Regions from separate parts of the Shewanella sp. SG44-2 genome, predicted to be linked through region 1. Evidence: predicted binding sites of a transcription regulator. Region 1 holds the regulator's gene; each other region holds the start of a gene.
What was found. Region 1 encodes MetJ, which represses methionine synthesis genes. Its sites were predicted from a motif close to TAGACGTCTAGACGTCTA; they were not measured.
Positions count from the first base shown of each region.

Region 2: the regulator MetJ is predicted to act here: its motif matches at 1,561-1,578, upstream of serA (phosphoglycerate dehydrogenase).
Region 3: the regulator MetJ is predicted to act here: its motif matches at 1,902-1,919, upstream of msrA (peptide-methionine (S)-S-oxide reductase MsrA).
Region 4: the regulator MetJ is predicted to act here: its motif matches at 2,007-2,024, upstream of metK (methionine adenosyltransferase).

Region 1 covers NZ_JACJEU010000004.1:247,245-250,464, forward strand. Annotated here, with positions in the region: gene H5181_RS05045 (cytochrome c) at 1-67, opposite strand, end outside; gene H5181_RS05050 (sulfite exporter TauE/SafE family protein) at 424-1,164, opposite strand; gene metJ (met regulon transcriptional regulator MetJ) at 1,239-1,553, opposite strand; gene metB (cystathionine gamma-synthase) at 1,763-2,932, shown strand; gene H5181_RS05065 (bifunctional aspartate kinase/homoserine dehydrogenase II) at 3,063-3,220, shown strand, end outside.
Region 2 covers NZ_JACJEU010000005.1:90,826-94,045, reverse strand. Annotated here, with positions in the region: gene ygfZ (tRNA-modifying protein YgfZ) at 1-31, opposite strand, end outside; gene serA (phosphoglycerate dehydrogenase) at 204-1,433, opposite strand; gene H5181_RS05485 (DUF2238 domain-containing protein) at 1,626-2,249, shown strand; gene H5181_RS05480 (response regulator transcription factor) at 2,718-3,220, shown strand, end outside.
Region 3 covers NZ_JACJEU010000007.1:61,350-64,569, reverse strand. Annotated here, with positions in the region: gene H5181_RS07445 (thiamine pyrophosphate-dependent dehydrogenase E1 component subunit alpha) at 1-535, opposite strand, end outside; gene astE (succinylglutamate desuccinylase) at 692-1,720, opposite strand; gene msrA (peptide-methionine (S)-S-oxide reductase MsrA) at 1,942-2,421, shown strand; gene trxB (thioredoxin-disulfide reductase) at 2,623-3,220, shown strand, end outside.
Region 4 covers NZ_JACJEU010000034.1:6,492-9,711, forward strand. Annotated here, with positions in the region: gene H5181_RS18160 (GNAT family N-acetyltransferase) at 87-677, opposite strand; gene metK (methionine adenosyltransferase) at 825-1,976, opposite strand; gene tkt (transketolase) at 2,516-3,220, shown strand, end outside.

The DNA.
Region 1 (3,220 bases):
TCACTTGGGTGCCAAGTGATAATGCCATAGCAACTGCGATACCAACTTTAATGTATGTGTTCATCATTTTGTCCTCTGTCGGGCTTATTAGGGTCGTGCTTAACAACATTTAATTATTTCTTTGCTGTAAACAATGTTACCTAAAAGTGGGTAGTGTTAATTTGAAGTAGATCATATCCATGAGAAAAATCTAATTGAAAAAAAGTTAATTGAAAGAAATCTAATGAACTAGTGTGATATGGATCTATTGCATATAGATAATGAGTTTGTTAGGGGAAGTGAAACGGTTTTTTTTGATACTTATTGATGGCGTTTTTTAGGTGAGAAATAGACTGCTTGATAAATAGAAGGGGAAGATTTTAATCATTGTTAGAAAACAAGCCCATTGATGGCTCGTTTTGTTTACAGGTGCAGAATAGTTGATTAGCTCATTAACGTGTTGGTCGACATAATAACTAACACGGTTGCACTAATACTACATAACACTAATGTGGCTATACGGGTTTTATCTTTATCAACGCGACCAATTAACTTACCCGAGACAAGATAACCAGCAACGACTGAAGGCAATAATAGCAGTGATAGCCATAAATGCTTCACTTCAACTAAGCCGACGATGGCTAAAATGGCTAGCGCTATTAATGAGCTAAACACGAAGAAGGCTGATAAAGCGGCTCTAAATTGACTTGGGTCTTGGCCTGCAAGCAAAATGGCCATTGGCGGACCGCCGATGGCTGCGATATTGCCAAATATGCCCGAAAATACCCCTGCGATAAATAAACTGAGACGATTAATGGGGGCGCTAAAGCGAAAAATGCTAAGAATAACAGCAATAAACACAATAGCTGCAATCACTAAGCCTAATATTGCTTGTGGGGCAAACAGCAATAATCCAGCGCCTAAAAACCCCCCAGGAATTCGCCCGAGTAAGGCATATTGCAAACCATTAAATTGTAAGTGACCACGCTCTCTAAACAAGGTCATTGCAGAAATGGCAAAGCCCATAACAATTATCGGAACTGGAACTAATTGAGGATTAACAATATACAGCAGCGGGCTTGCAACAACGGCTAACCCAAAGCCAATTAAGCTTTGAGTTAGCGCGCCAAAAAACACGATAATTGATGCCAGTATCAAGGTCGTTGGATCGATAAATGACATCATAAGTTCTCTTTAAAACATCACTGCTTCTTTATAGGGCAGTTTAAAAGTTTGTGAGGTAATCACTAATCAGTGAATTATTCGAGTTCTTCCCACTCGATACCCATATCATCCATTAACTTTTTCGCTTCACTTGGAATGCTATCAGGCTGATCTTTTGAAAGATCACCGTCATAAGGTAATGGTTGACCGGTGTACGCATGCAAAAATGCTTCGCATAGCAGTTCACTGTTAGTTGCATGGCGCAGATTATTTATCTGGCGACGCGTCCGCTCATCTGTCAGTACTTTTAATACTTTTAAAGGGATAGAAACCGTAATTTTTTTTACTTGTTCATTCTTTTTGCCGTGCTCGGCATATGGGCTGATATATTCGCCATTCCACTCAGTCATTAACTTACCCTTAACGATAAATACGCTGCAGATTTTAAACCGTTACAATCTCTAGTCAAATTATTGCTACTATTTAATCCCGATTGCAAATAGATTTCTTGATGTTTAGACGTCTAAACGTCTATTTTGGTTGACGGATGGGGATCTCTTAGGTAAATTTGGACGTCTAGACATCTCTTTGTGTGTTTGTGAAACTTTAGGAGTCAACCATGACTAAGCATCAAAGCGCCACATTGGCCGTTCGCCAAGGTATTGAAACAGACACACAACATGGTGCTATCGTGCCACCGATTTATTTATCGACCAATTATTCATTCGATGGCCACAATAATCCACGCGAGTTTGATTACAGTCGTTCGGGTAACCCTACTCGATGTATTTTAGGCGATGCACTCGCCAAACTTGAACAAGGTGCAACCGGTGTAGTGACATGTACCGGCATGGCCGCGATTACATTGGTGACTAGCTTACTTGGTCCTGATGATTTATTGGTTGTGCCGCACGATTGTTATGGTGGCAGTTACCGCTTATTCACTAACTTGGCCAGAAAAGGCCAATTTAAGTTATTGGTCGTTGATCAAACTGACGCACAAGCGCTGAGCAAAGCAATAGCTCAAAAACCGAAAATGGTGTGGTTAGAAACGCCATCGAATCCTTTATTGCGCGTGGTCGACATTGCTGCCATTAGCCAAGCTTGCCATGACGTTGGCGCGTTAGTAACAGTCGATAACACCTTTTTATCGCCGATATTACAGCAGCCTTTGTTATTGGGTGCAGACATTGTTATTCACTCAACCACCAAATACATTAATGGTCATAGCGATGTGGTCGGTGGAGCTGTAGTGGCTAAAGATCCTGAAGTGGGTGAGTTGTTACATTGGTGGTCAAATACTCTTGGGCTTACGGGTTCAGCATTTGACAGTTATTTAACCTTGCGAGGCTTACGTACTTTAGCGGTACGAATTCGTGAGCATCAACGTAACGCACAAAAAATTGTTGAGTTACTCAACGCCAGTGATGTAGTGGCAAAGGTGTATTATCCGGGTTTAAAAGACCATCCAGGTCACGAAATTGCGGCAAAACAACAACAAGGCTTTGGTGCTATGTTAAGTTTTGAGTTAATCGGCGGCGAAGCGGAAGTGGTGGCATTTTTAAAGGCGCTGTCGTTGTTTAGTGTTGCCGAAAGTTTAGGCGGGGTGGAAAGTTTAGTCGCCGTTCCGGCCACTATGACCCATAGAGCAATGGACCCACAAGCAAGGCAAGAGGCTGGTATTAAAGAGACTTTATTGAGACTATCTGTCGGTATTGAAGATGCAGATGACCTCTTGACCGATATTCAAGCAGGCCTAGCAGCTGTTGCCGCGATAAAATCAGCTTAATTCGAGTTTAAGTTAGCTGTGGTTTCGACCAAATTGGGTAAAATAGCAAAACATGCACTTGCAACACTATTGGTTTCAAAATAGAAGTCTAGCAGTCGCAACAAAGTCGTAGTTGTTTAAGGAGTCAGTAATGACGCGAAGTCATTTACATAAGTTTGGTGGTTCAAGTTTAGCGGATGCAGATTGCTATCGCCGTGTTGCACATATTCTACTTACGCATGGTCAGAGTGATGATTTAGTTGTGGTATCCGCCGCCGGAAAAACGACTAACTTCTTATACAAATTATT
Region 2 (3,220 bases), on a different contig from region 1:
CCCAATCTGGCTGGTTTACTGAAATGGTCATAACTATCCCTAACGTGTGAATAAGACGGTATGGTTTGGAGTGTAACGGATTAATAGAATGCTCAACAGGGGGCTATGGTTTTAAAGCTAATAAAAAAGCTACCTTGTGGACAAGGTAGCTTTTTTAGGAAGACAATTAACTCAAGTTAATTGCTTATAAAATATAAGTCAGTTTAAAACAATACCCGCGCACGGATAGTGCCTTCAATAGACTTTAATTCAACTAATGCTTCTTCAGCTTGATCTGAATCGACTTCCATTACCACGTAACCAATTTCAGCGGTAGTTTGTAAGTACTGAGCAGCAATGTTAATGCCTTTTTCAGAAAACGCTTGGTTAATTTTAATCAATACACCAGGACGGTTTTGGTGAATGTGCAATAAGCGTGAGGTGCCACTATGTTGTGCTAAAGACACTTCAGGGAAATTAACCGCAGACAGAGTCGAGCCGTTGTCTGAGTATTTGACCAGCTTACCTGCCACTTCTACGCCGATGTTTTCCTGTGCTTCAGCAGTACTGCCACCAATGTGCGGTGTGAGTAATACATTGTCTAAGCCACGTAGTGGAGAGATGAATTCATCATCATTCGACTTAGGTTCAACAGGGAATACGTCAATCGCTGCACCCGCAAGATGTTCTGACTTCAGTGCATTGGCTAAGTCTTCAATATCAACTACGGTTCCGCGAGAAGCATTGATAAAGAAACTGCCTTGACGCATTTGAGCAAATTCAGCTTTAGCGAACATATCTTTAGTTTGCGGTGTTTCTGGTACATGCAGACTGACAACGTCCGCTTGAGCCAATAACTTGTCCATAGAGTGAACTTGAGAGGCATTGCCTAACGGTAACTTATCTTCAATATCGAAGAAAATTACTCTCATGCCTAAGGTTTCAGCCAAAATACCCAATTGAGTACCAATATGACCATAACCAATCACACCTAAAGTTTTACCACGGACTTCAACACTGCCATTAGCACTCTTCAACCAACCGCCACGATGTGACATGGCATTGCGCTGTGGAATGCCACGCATCAGCATGATGATTTCACCAATCACCAATTCAGCAACACTGCGCGTGTTGGAGAAAGGAGCGTTGAAAACTGGAATGCCCAGTTTCTCAGCCGAGGCTAAATCGACTTGGTTGGTACCAATACAAAAACAACCAATCGCAACCAATTTTTCTGCATGATGCAGTACTTCCGCAGTAAGCTGGGTGCGGGAGCGTAATCCAACAAAGTGAGCATCTTTAATTGATGCAAGCAAAGCCTCTTCGCCTAACGAGGCTTTATGGTATTCAATGTTGGTATAACCTGCACGTTCTAGTACATCGACCGCAGTTTGGTGGACGCCCTCCAACAGCAGGATTTTGATCTTATCCTTGTCAAGCGAGTGTTTCGCCATGATATGGGTACCCTCTTATCATTAAATGGTGCTTAAGCTAATGGTTATACTAATGCTTATACTAATAGTTATGATATAAATGCGGACTTCCGGCGCATTATCAAAGTAGCACTTTTTTAAGCGCTTGTAGAGGGCTAGATGGCTAAAGTTTATATTCTAATTTGAGAACAATATCTCATGGAGAGAATTAAGATGAAGAGTAAGGTTATATGGATAGGGATTTATCTATTAGTACTGTTGTGGTCAGTTAGCGCACCTAAAGATATGTTCACTTGGTGGTTAGAAGCTATACCAGCGTTAATCGCATTACCTATTTTATTTTTTAGTCGTAAAAGCTTTCCGCTGACCACGTTAGCTTATGCACTTATTTTAGTGCATTGCTGTGTATTATTTGTGGGTGCGCGTTATACCTATGCCGAAGTGCCGTTATTTGACTGGTTAGCACAAGTGATGGGCAGCGAACGCAATAACTACGATAAAGTCGGCCATTTTGCTCAGGGATTTATTCCGGTAATATTAGCTCGCGAAATATTTATTCGTAAGCAGGTGATGCAAATTGGTGCCTGGTGTCAGTTTTTAGCAGTATGTTTTGTGTTGGCATTTTCAGCTTTTTATGAATTAGTTGAATGGTGGGTTGCCATTGCTACGGGTGAAAATGCCGAGGCATTTTTAGGTACTCAAGGATATGTTTGGGATACTCAATCTGACATGTTTTTAGCGTTAATTGGTGGGGTATGTGGCTTACTGTTGTTATCGTCTCTTCATAATAAACAAATAGCGACCAAAATGGCGCTTAACCAGCCGTCTGCATCATAGGGCTCACTTAGCTTATTCTTCCATAAAATGTGTAAATTTGGCTGCTAGCATTGATGATAAATTGATGATGTTGAGCGAATTGAAAGTATGAGCTTATCAGTCTTGAGTTAGTGATAAAGTCTACGCAAAGTCAGTCAAATTTACTATTCATACTTTAGACTTACATAATAGTCATAATAACTAGCAAATTTTTACTATGCTTGCTGTATAGGAAGGTTTTCATTATAAAAATCGTGATTGATAGTGACCGACTTACCATGATTATCCATTATTTTGGCGAGTCGATTTATCAAGTAACGCGGTTAACGAATAAATAAAGCACATGCTCTAATATAACGACAAAAAGTAAACTATCTGCTCAACCTAGTTCTGAAGGCTAGTAAACGTATTTCATTTACGTATAGTATATAGCCTCAGGATGTGCTCAAGGTATGTTGAGCAATAATGTACTTTTCAGGGAGAAGAGTGATGAGTTCAAATATTGATGAGTTGGTGTTTTTGCACCAAATCGCAGCACCTTGCCATTTAGCTATTTTGGCAGAATCTATCGGTTTAAAAACTCGAATTGTAAAGCACGCTGCTGAGCTTGAGTTAGAAAAAAAATCCAACAACTTTTATCTTGTTTCACAAAAAGGTGCGGCCTTAGACAGTAAGGGCATTCCGTTGTTGGTATCGCGTTTAGTTGAGCATGTCCCTGTAGCATTATACCAAGTTGAACGTGGATCACTTGATCAAGAGTCTGCATTGCTCCTGGGGGTGCGGGGTTTATTATACAGTGACCAACGCATGGATTTAATGCTGACTGGTTTGCGTAAAATGGTTTCTGACGAATTGTGGTATGACCGTCCATTGATCAGTAAAATTTTTAGACGTTTAGTCCAGCAGTTAGATACCAGTGCTGAAATCCCAGCCGATACTGTTGCCATCCTCCAAAGATTGACCAGCCGAGAGAGAACCATTATTCAGCTTGT
Region 3 (3,220 bases), on a different contig from region 1:
CGTTACGCTTGCCTTGCAGCTTCATACCATAAGCAACACCTGTGGCTTGTGGAATTTGAGTTGCCAGTGGTGATGAAATGGTTTGGTAGTTGAGTTCGCGGCTGCCGTAATGAATCGGCATTTGACGACCTTTACCTAAATCTTTCTCATTACTGAACATTTGATTCATAAATTGTTCAGTCGTAAAACCGCGATAACGCAATGAGGCGTGCTCACGATATTGAGCCAAAATGACGTCGTCTTTATCAAGCGCTGCTGTGCTGCCAATAATTGAGGCTTCTTCACCGGTACAGGTCATGTAAAAACTAATCCTTCCTTGACGCTGCGCACCCAACATACGCTCGTCTAATACGCGTGTAAAAACACAGGTATCAAAGATTTTTTCGGCCAAAGCCTTGTCGATTACTGGTAGAACCGCGTTTTCATACGTAGTGCCATCAGCTTGCAAAATACGCAAAATGGGGATGTGCAATGACGCTTTGTCTAAGAAGCTGACACGGTGCACTGTTTCATTGGTCAGTGGTGCGTTGCTCATATTATGCTCTTGTTATTGTTGAGCCATGTTCAACATAAACATGGCTCTATTTATACTATGCGAGTAGACATTACGTTAACGTAAACTACCTATCAATACTTACTCTCACTGTAAACGCATTTTACTCACGATTGACATGTATATATTGCTTTACGACTATAAAATTGACTCGTTTGGTGCAGGTACTAAACATAGCACTGTACGTTGCCCAATGGGCACATTTGCATTGGGAAATACGATGGCTTCTTGTGGGTATTCAACAATGATGGCATTACCGCCTTCTGTCGCTAATACCTCGCCCTGACTAAAGGCACTGAAGTTTTCTGCATCGCCTGCAAAGCTAAATTCAAAATCATCAAAGTGCTTGTTAATAGAGCGCGATACCTTATACAAGTTGACCTTGCTAGGGTCGAACTCAACAGGTGCTAACTTAGTTTCAGTAATCAACTTTTCAAGCATAGTATGAGTTTGTGCAAAACGACTCATGTCATTTTGGCCAAATGGCATCACTTTGCCTAATTCCACCGTAAAAGCATCTGCTTGAAATTGCTCTGACGAATAATAACTAAACGTTGTTGTTGGTTCGTGGTGAAACAACATAGTATCAACGCCACATGCCGCCAAAAACATAATTTGTTCACCGCTGAAAGCACGGCCTGGGCGGTATGGGTAAATGGCAAACTTTTCATGCTTTGAGGCACGGATGGCAGTATGTAAGTCGTAATGAATACGTTGGTTGTCGCTATTAGCATTGAAAAAATCAGCCACGTATTGCTCTAATGCTTTGGCACGGTGACGCTCTGGATGGCTTAAGCCCTCGCCTTTAGAATGCGCGCCACTAAAAAGACGATTCATGTTTTCATCAATAAAACGGGTTTTATTGAGAATAGCAGTAGGGTTACCAATTAAAAACATCACACGCTGCTTGGCAATAATGCGTTGGCTGAGCAAATCTTTAATGAGTTGATTACAGATTTCAATCGGCGCAGTTTCATTACCGTGCACAGCACAAGACAGCACGATATCTTTGGTGGCATTAGCCGGCGTAAATACAATCACTCCCGTATCCCACACATCTACGCGAGTATGATCTGCCAACATAAAATCATATGCCGCAGGTAATTGATTTGGATTGGCTAACGTATAGGCTAAAAAATCGCGGTTTATCATCAGGTCAGATAACACTATCAACTCCTTGTCTCATTATTATATGGCGTAGTTAACTTTGACGTAAAACGATGTTAACTATTACTGCCTATTGTGGCGGATTCTATCATAGCCAAACGCTATTTTATTGGTGGCATAACTTAGATTTATTTATTAATAAAAGTTTGCTTGCAAATATTGTCGATATTCAACACAATTACAGCCATCTAGACTTCTATAATTTGTTTTAAGGGTTTGTCATGGCGTTAGCAACATTTGGTGCAGGCTGTTTTTGGGGTGTTGAATATTTTTTCCGTGAAATTAACGGCGTCAGTAACGCAACGTGTGGCTACATGGGTGGCAAAGACAGTGCGACGACATATAAAGAAGTGAAGACGGGTTCCACTGGTCATGCAGAAGTGGTGCAAGTTGAGTTTGATCCAGAAGTCGTCAGTTACAACGACTTGTTGGACACTTTTTGGAAAAACCATAACCCAACCATGCTGAATATGCAGGGCGGCGACATTGGCACACAATATCGCAGTACGATTTTTTTCCACGATAAAGAGCAAAAAGCCCAAGCTGAAAGCTCTAAAGTGGCGTTAGCACGCAGTGGTAAATGGGGGCAGCGTCATATTGTGACTGAAATTGTACCGATACAAACATTCCACATTGCCGAAGAATACCATCAGAATTATTTAGAAAAAAATAATTTACCAACCTGTCACTTGGTTTACTAAACCTACGCTAGCAAACAGTATAGAGCGACAAGTAACCGTTTCAAGCAAGCTAATGTGCACCATTACCTCACCTGAAACGGAATATTTACACAATAGATAACCCCAATCGATTTCCTACACTCAACTTCACTTTACCCGCAGAGGTAAATTCCATACAATCCCATGCAAATTGCTTAAGGCATGTTATCGGAGAACAAAATCATGAGTGAAGCTCGTCACGTTAACCTACTAATTTTAGGTTCTGGCCCTGCCGGCTATACCGCTGCTGTTTATGCAGCGCGTGCAAATTTAAATCCTGTGATGATCACAGGCATGCAGCAAGGTGGTCAATTAACAACCACAACTGAAGTGGAAAACTGGCCAGGCGATGCTGAAGACTTAACTGGTCCAGCATTAATGGATCGCATGCAAAAACACGCTGAAAAGTTTGATACCGAAATTATTTTCGATCATATCAATGAAGTGACCCTAACTGAGCGCCCTTTCCGTTTAAAAGGCGACAATGGCGAATTTACCTGTGATGCATTAATTATTGCCACTGGTGCATCTGCTAAATACTTAGGTCTTCCATCTGAAGAAGCATTTATGGGCCGCGGTGTTTCTGCCTGCGCTACATGTGACGGTTTCTTTTATCGTAACCAAAAAGTTGCGGTGATTGGTGGTGGTAATACTGCTGTTGAAGAAGCACTTTACTTAAGTAATATTGCATCTGAAGTTCACTTAATTCACCGTCGTGACAGCTTCCGTTCAGAAAAGATTTTGATTAACCGCTTAATGGACAAAGTCGCTAACGGTAATA
Region 4 (3,220 bases), on a different contig from region 1:
AGTGTCTCCAAAATCATTTGATTTTGTCTGAACTTTGCTTATATATTTCATTGGATTAGGCTATTGAACTGGATTATTGAGCTAGATTATTTATCGGGTTCATTAAGCTGCATCAACACGAGTGGCCGTTGTTCGCTGTGATAGCGGCGATACAACTGAATGATGTCTGCTGGTATTGCTGATAAATCATGTTGATCTATAACGATAAAGTGCTGCTGTTGATATAAGTCGATTAACCACGGATGAGCAAACAAGAAGCAATTTTTAGTGATTAATTGAGGCGCTATAAATTTCAATAACTGAGTTGAAAGCTGTTGTCCACGGTAGTCAGGATGAACCAACAATCCATTGATTAATTGATATTGGCCAATAGGTTTAACTCTTATCGCCGCGATTATTTTTTGCTGACTTATATCAACTTCATCAGTTCCATCAATAGTGGATGAGCTAAGATGATGAATAACAGCCACAGACTCTTTCTGAGCTAACCGAGCATAAGGCATATGCTGACGATAGAATAACTTGATTGCAGACCACTGTTTAATGGCTGGCAAGTTAATGGCTGGAATGTTAGTCACAGGGCTGTTTATCGCACTGGCGTTAGTTGCCGTTGACGGCTGGTGGTTTGCTGTTATCTTTGTGTTTAGCCAAGTGGGTTGATACATAACCAGAGCCATTGTTGTGACCAAATGTTGAGATCAAATATTGAGATTGAATTATTGTGTCGCCAATTAGATAAAATAAAACCGCCAGTTGGCGGTTTTATTTTTTATCGTTTTAGCTTAATACAGATACTAGCTTAAGACGATAATTATGCTGGCTGATTATAAACCTGCATCCGCACGAAGTGCTTCAGCTTTATCAGTCGCTTCCCAAGGGAAGATATCACGGCCAAAGTGACCATAAGCAGCAGTTTGCTGATAGATTGGACGCGCCAAATCTAACATTGCCGTTAAGCCGTATGGACGTAATTCGAAGTGTTGACGTACTAATTTAATCAATACTTCTTCCGATACTTTACCGGTACCGAATGTTTCAATACTAATAGACGTTGGCTCTGCAACACCAATAGCATAAGACACTTGTAGTTCACAACGGTCAGCAAGACCAGCAGCAACGATATTTTTAGCAACATAACGTGCAGCATAAGCCGCGCTACGGTCTACTTTTGATGGGTCTTTACCAGAGAAAGCACCACCACCGTGACGAGCCATACCGCCGTAAGTATCTACAATAATCTTACGACCTGTTAAGCCACAGTCACCAACTGGGCCACCAATCACAAAGCGACCAGTAGGGTTGATAAAGTATTTAGTGTCTTTGTTTAACCATTGTGCTGGTAATACCGGCTTGATGATGGTTTCCATTACCGCTTCAATCAGATCAGCTTGTGTCACATCTTCACGATGTTGAGTTGATAATACAATCGCATCGATACCGATGATTTTGCCATCATCATAAGCAAACGTGACTTGGCTTTTAGCATCTGGGCGTAACCAAGGTAGTGTGCCGTCTTTACGGACTTCAGACTGACGCTTAACTAATTTGTGCGCGTAAGTAATCGGTGCAGGCATTAATACGTCGGTTTCATTGCTGGCATAACCAAACATTAGCCCTTGATCACCAGCACCTTGCTCTGCAGGATCTGAACGATCAACACCTTGATTGATGTCTGGTGACTGTTTGCCTATGGCATTAAGTACCGCACATGAATCAGCATCAAAACCCATATCTGAATTGGTATAACCGATTTCGCGTACCGTTTTACGGGTAATTTCTTCTATGTCGACCCAAGCAGAAGTGGTGACTTCACCGCCCACTAATACCATACCGGTTTTGACATACGTTTCGCACGCAACACGAGCTTTTGGATCTTGCTCAAGTATTGCGTCTAATACCGCATCAGAAATCTGATCGGCGATTTTATCTGGATGACCTTCTGAGACAGACTCAGAGGTAAACAAGTGCTTTGCCATAATAGGAAAATCTCGTTGGTTGCATTTGAATATACGTCTAGACGTCTATTTTAGTCGAAATCTAATCTGATAACACCCCTTTATACGAATTTAACTGGAGAATTGTGCAGTGGTGCATGAATATTTTTTATTCACAAGGAGTGTGTTTAGCGGTGAGGCTAATTAACATTATGATTAAAATCGGTTTTTATAGTTTTTACTGATCGAATTTAACTACTTTAGTACTATTAATTGAACAATGTTAGCCATGGTTAGGAAGCTTTATGTGACCTTAAAACCTTTGTTTTAATGATGTTAAGCTAGTTTCGTGCTCGACTGTCAATAAATAATTACTCACAGCATCAATGCACTTTTTGGTGATGTGATCATCTTATATGGTGAATAAATGTAGCGGTGTTGATGCCTTATATAAGCAAAATGGCGTTTATTACAGACATAAAATGTAATGAGAGAAATTTTAATTTGCGTCACATCGCCTTGTAGGGGAAAATATGGCTTCACAATTGCCCGTTAGACCTTACAAACAAGCAGGAGAGAGCATGTCATCTCGTAAAGTACTCGCTAACGCTATTCGCGCCCTAAGTATGGATGCGGTTCAAAAAGCCAATTCTGGTCATCCAGGTGCCCCAATGGGGATGGCTGATATCGCCGAAGTGCTATGGAATGATTTTCTAAAGCACAATCCAACTAATCCTAACTGGGTCGATCGCGATCGTTTTGTTCTGTCAAACGGTCATGGCTCTATGCTTATCTACTCTTTACTGCATTTATCTGGTTATGAATTGCCTATCGAAGAGCTAAAGCAATTCCGTCAGTTGCATTCTAAAACACCTGGTCATCCTGAATATGGTTATACCCCTGGTGTTGAAACCACAACGGGTCCTTTAGGTGCTGGTATCAGTAACGCAGTTGGTATGGCGATTGCTGAAAAAACCTTAGCGGCTCAGTTTAACCGTCCTGGACACGACATTGTGGATCACTTCACATACTGTTTCTTAGGCGATGGTTGTTTAATGGAAGGGATTTCTCACGAAGTCAGTTCATTAGCTGGAACATTAGGCCTTGGTAAGTTAGTGGCATTTTGGGATGACAACGGTATTTCTATCGATGGTCATGTTGAAGGTTGGTTCACTGACGATACTCCTAAGCGTTTTGAAGCCTATGGCTGGCATGTTGTTGCTGATGTAGATGGTCATAATCCAGATGCTATCCGTGCAGCAATTGAAGAAGCTAAATCTGTAACA